Regions from separate parts of the Pseudomonas fluorescens group sp. PF-1 genome, predicted to be linked through region 2. Evidence: predicted binding sites of a transcription regulator. Region 2 holds the regulator's gene; the other holds the start of a gene.
What was found. The regulator FliA, encoded in region 2, starts transcription of late flagellar genes. The targets are predictions, from matches to a motif close to CTAAAGTTTNNNNNNNNNNNGCCGNTAA.

Region 1: the regulator FliA is predicted to act here: its motif matches at 1,117-1,144, upstream of ACX3YD_RS29520 (methyl-accepting chemotaxis protein).

What each region holds. Positions count from the first base shown of each region.
Region 1 is NZ_JBTMNG010000002.1:3,189,571-3,191,968, reverse strand. Features, by position in the region: gene ACX3YD_RS29530 (DUF1294 domain-containing protein) at 1-155, opposite strand, end outside; gene ACX3YD_RS29525 (undecaprenyl-diphosphate phosphatase) at 152-982, opposite strand; gene ACX3YD_RS29520 (methyl-accepting chemotaxis protein) at 1,242-2,398, shown strand, end outside.
Region 2 is NZ_JBTMNG010000001.1:1,501,474-1,503,871, reverse strand. Features, by position in the region: gene ACX3YD_RS07150 (protein phosphatase CheZ) at 1-114, opposite strand, end outside; gene ACX3YD_RS07145 (chemotaxis response regulator CheY) at 134-505, opposite strand; gene fliA (RNA polymerase sigma factor FliA) at 671-1,411, opposite strand; gene fleN (flagellar synthesis regulator FleN) at 1,408-2,238, opposite strand; gene flhF (flagellar biosynthesis protein FlhF) at 2,355-2,398, opposite strand, start outside.

The DNA of each region.
Region 1 (2,398 bases), on a different contig from region 2:
AGGGGAATCAGCGACACCCCACGCAACCACAACGACATCGACCCGAACAACGGCAGCGCGCACAGGGTTGCGAACACCAGCAGCTTGAGGCGTAGATGCTGGATATGTCCCCCGGACTTGCCTGCGGAACGATAGCGCGCGCTGGAATCACTCATGGTTTGGCCGCGGTCCAGTCTATCCAGCCAAACTGCCACGTGGCCAGAATCAGCAGGCCGAAGGCAATGCGGTACCAGGCGAACGCCGCGTAGCTGTGGCTGGCGATGAACTTGAGCAACCCGCGCACGGCAATCATCGCGAAAATGAATGCAGTCACGAAGCCAAGGGCAAATACCGGAAAATCAGCCGCCACGAACAGCTTGTGGTACTTGTAGCCCGAGTACACGGCCGCACCCACCATCGTCGGCATGGCCAGGAAGAACGAGAACTCGGTGGCGGTTTTACGCGACAGACCAAACAACAGGCCGCCGATGATCGTCGAGCCGGAACGCGAAGTACCCGGAATCATCGCCAGGCACTGGGCGAACCCGACTTTGAGTGCGTCTTTCCAAGTGATCTCGTCCACAGTATCGGCATGCACTTCATGCTGACGCTGTTCAGCCCACAGCATGATGATGCCACCCACCACCAGGGCCGTCGCCACGGTGATCGGGTTGAACAGGTAGTGGTGGATCAGGTCAGCAAAAATCACTCCCAGAACCACGGCGGGCAGGAAGGCGATCAACAGGTTCGCGGTAAAGCGTCGCGCACTGGGCTGGGTCGGCAAACCGATGACCACATCGAAAATCTTGCGGCGGAACTCCCACACCACCGCCAGGATCGCCCCGAGCTGGATGATGATGTTGAATGCCATGGCCCGCTCGCCACCGAAGTCGAGCAAGTCGGCCACGATAATCTGGTGCCCGGTACTGGAAATGGGCAAAAACTCTGTCAGCCCTTCTACAACGCCAAGAATCAAAGCCTGAAAGGCAGTCCAAAGATCCATTCATCCCCCAAAAGGCTATGCACCGTTGCATGCCCCGTTAGTATTTTTAAAAACATTTATCGCGATCAGCGTAGTTGAATTCGCACGCTTTCAGGCTCCACACCTGGCCATGAAAAATCCGTGAAACATTTGGATTCAGGTTTTCCCGTGCGGGGCCGAAATCCTATCAGACAAGTCCGATAAGTGCTTTCGCGTTATCGGGCCTGGCCGAATGCTGGCGATCATTCATTACAAGAACAAGAAAACGGAGCACCACGTTATGAACAGCTTGCGCAATATGTCGATCAGCCGGCGCTTGTGGCTCATCCTGGTCGTGGCCGTCATAATGCTGCTGGCCTTGGGTGTCTTGATGCTCAAGCAGATTCACGATGACTTGTATGTCGCCAAGGCACAGAAAACCCAGCATGTGGTGCAAACCGCCAGTGGCATCCTCACTTACTATCACGACCTTGAAACCGCCGGCACGCTCACCCGCGAAGCCGCGCAGAAACAGGCGCTGACAGCCGTTCGCGGACTGCGTTACGACCAGAACGATTACTTCTGGATCAACGATCTGACGCCGGTGATGATCATGCACCCGGCCAACCCCAAACTGGACGGCCAGAATCTCTCGGCGATCCGCGACCCCGACGGTGTTGCGATATTCAATGAGATGGTCACGGTGGCCAAGAGCAAGGGCGCCGGGATCATCAATTACCGCTGGCCAAAACCGGGTGCCAGCGAACCCGTGGGAAAAACCTCCTACGTCAAACTCTTTGAGCCCTGGGGCTGGATGATCGGCTCGGGCGTGTACATCGATGACATGCAAGCCGAATTCTATGGTCAGTTTTGGAAAGCCTCGGTCATTGGCTTTGCAATCGCGCTGATCATGGCGGCACTGGTGATCCTCATCGCCCGTAGCATCGTTCGCCCGCTTCAGGAAACCGTCCACGCGATGGCCAACATCGCCAGTGGTGAAAGCGATTTGACCCGCAGCCTCGACACCCACGGCCAGGATGAAGTCACACAATTGGCCCGGCACTTCAATGCCTTTACCGCCAAATTGCGCCAGGTCATCGGTGAACTGCAGGTCTGCGCCAGTGCGCTAGGCCAATCGTCCAGCGAATTGGGCAACGACGCGACCCAGGCCCAGCAACGCAGCCAGCAACAGTCGCAGCAGATGGAACGGGTGGCCACGGCGATCAATGAAGTGACTTCCGGCGTGCAGGATGTGGCAAAGAATGCCGAACATGCCGCCAGCGAAATGCGCGATGCCGAAGCTCAGGCCCAACAAGGCCAGGTCAACATTGATGGCAGCCTGCAGCAGATCGACACGCTGTCGTGCACCATCAATCAGGCCGTGGACGTGATCCGCACCCTGGCCACCGAAAGCACCCAGATTGGCAGCGTGCTGGAAGTGATCCGCTCGATTGCCGA
Region 2 (2,398 bases):
GATCAATTGCACAGCATCGCCAAACCTGCCTTTTTCAAGGCTCGCGACCAGTTCGACGGCGTGTTTTTTCAGGGTCGATTCGAAATCGCCCTGCGATGATTCGTTATGTCCCATAGCTCCCCCGTGGCGCAGTTCAACCAATGCGTTCGAAAATCTTCTCGATTTTTTCTTTCAACGCCTGGGCCGTGAAGGGTTTGACCACATAGCCGTTAACGCCCGCCTGGGCCGCTTCGATGATCTGCTCGCGCTTGGCTTCAGCGGTCACCATCAACACGGGCAGATGCTTGAGTTTTTCATCGGCACGCACGTGGCGCAGCAGATCAATACCGGTCATGCCAGGCATGTTCCAGTCCGTCACCAGAAAGTCGATGCTCCCGCTGTTGAGAACCGGAATGGCAGTAGTGCCATCGTCGGCCTCGACCGTGTTGGTGAACCCAAGGTCACGCAACAGGTTTTTTATGATCCGCCGCATCGTTGAGAAGTCATCAACGATGAGGATTTTCATGTTCTTGTCCAATTCGACCTCCAAGCAGACTAAAACGCGCCCAGCACCTGGACGCGCCATTTCAATCAATCTGGCAAAGCACTCAATGACAGTCTGGAGTACAACGGATCGAGACCGGCGCGGTTAATACCCCACCAGTCACGTCGCAGTGCCCCCACACTGCCTTCAGCGCGCTCGCCACTCTCCCAAACGCCCCCGCAAGCGGGCCGCGCACTGGCTGTGTAACTGGCTGACCCGAGATTCGCTAACCCCCAGGACCTCACCGATTTCCTTGAGATTCAACTCTTCGTCGTAGTACAGCGCCAACACCAGTCGCTCGCGCTCCGGCAAATTGGCAATCGCATCCGCCAGCGCCGCCTGGAAGCGTTCATCTTCCAGATCGCGTGACGGCTCGAGATGAGCACTCGCGCCATCCTCGTGCAGCCCTTCGTGTTCGCCGTCCTGCAACAGATCGTCGAAGCTGAACAACCGGCTGCCCAGGGTGTCGTTCAAAATCCCGTAATAATCATCGAGACTCAATTGGAGTTCGGCCGCAACTTCGTGATCTTTAGCGTCACGGCCGGTTTTAGCTTCAATCGAGCGAATTGCGTCGCTGACCATGCGCGTGTTGCGGTGAACCGAACGAGGCGCCCAGTCCCCCTTGCGCACTTCATCGAGCATGGCGCCGCGGATTCGTATGCCCGCGTACGTTTCGAAACTCGCGCCTTTGCTGGCGTCGTATTTGGCCGACACTTCCAGCAGGCCGATCATCCCGGCCTGGATCAGGTCTTCGACCTGGACACTGGCCGGCAGACGCGCCAGCAAATGGTAGGCAATGCGTTTAACCAGTGGCGCGTAACGCTCGATCAACTCGTACTGCGCGTCACGTGCCGACTTCTTGTAAAGGTTGTAACCGCTGGCGGTCATAGCACGGGTCCTGCCGTTTGTTGCACGAGGCGCTCAACGAAAAACTCCAGGTGTCCACGCGGGTTGGCAGGCAGCGGCCAGGTGTCGACTTTCTGGGCGATAGCCTTGAACGCCAGCGAGCACTTGGAGCGCGGGAACGCTTCGTAGACGGCACGTTGCTTCTGTACCGCCTTGCGTACGCTTTCGTCGTAAGGCACGGCACCGACATATTGCAGGGCGACGTCAAGAAAGCGATCCGTGACCTTGGTCAGTTTGGCGAACAGATTGCGGCCTTCCTGCGGGCTCTGCGCCATGTTGGCCAGGACCCGGAAACGGTTCATGCCGTAATCGCGGTTGAGCAATTTGATCAAGGCATAGGCGTCGGTGATCGAAGTCGGCTCATCGCAGACCACCAGCAAGACTTCCTGCGCCGCGCGGACAAAACTGACTACCGAGTCACCAATGCCCGCAGCGGTGTCGATCACCAGTACGTCGAGGTTGTCGCCGATGTCGCTGAAGGCCTGGATCAGGCCGGCGTGTTGTGCCGGACTCAGATGAACCATGCTCTGGGTGCCGGACGCGGCCGGCACGATGCGGATGCCGCCCGGCCCCTGCAACAAGACGTCACGCAGCTCGCAGCGGCCTTCGATTACGTCGGCCAGGGTACGTTTGGGTGTCAGGCCCAGGAGAGCGTCGACGTTCGCCAGCCCCAGGTCGGCGTCCAGCAGCATGACGCGACGGCCAAGCTCAGCTAAAGCCAGGGACAAGTTCACTGACACGTTAGTCTTCCCGACGCCACCTTTGCCGCCGGTCACCGCGATCACCTGTACGGGATGCATGCTGCCCATGTTATTTCTTTACCTTGTCTTGCATAGACGGAGGCCACATTACTGGCTGCGCGTTCTCAACCGGAACAATGCATGGCAGACCATCGATGTAGGTACAAAAACTATTCATTTTTACCTCAGCCAACCTGTTTGGTCGGACTGTGGTAGATGTCAGCGAACA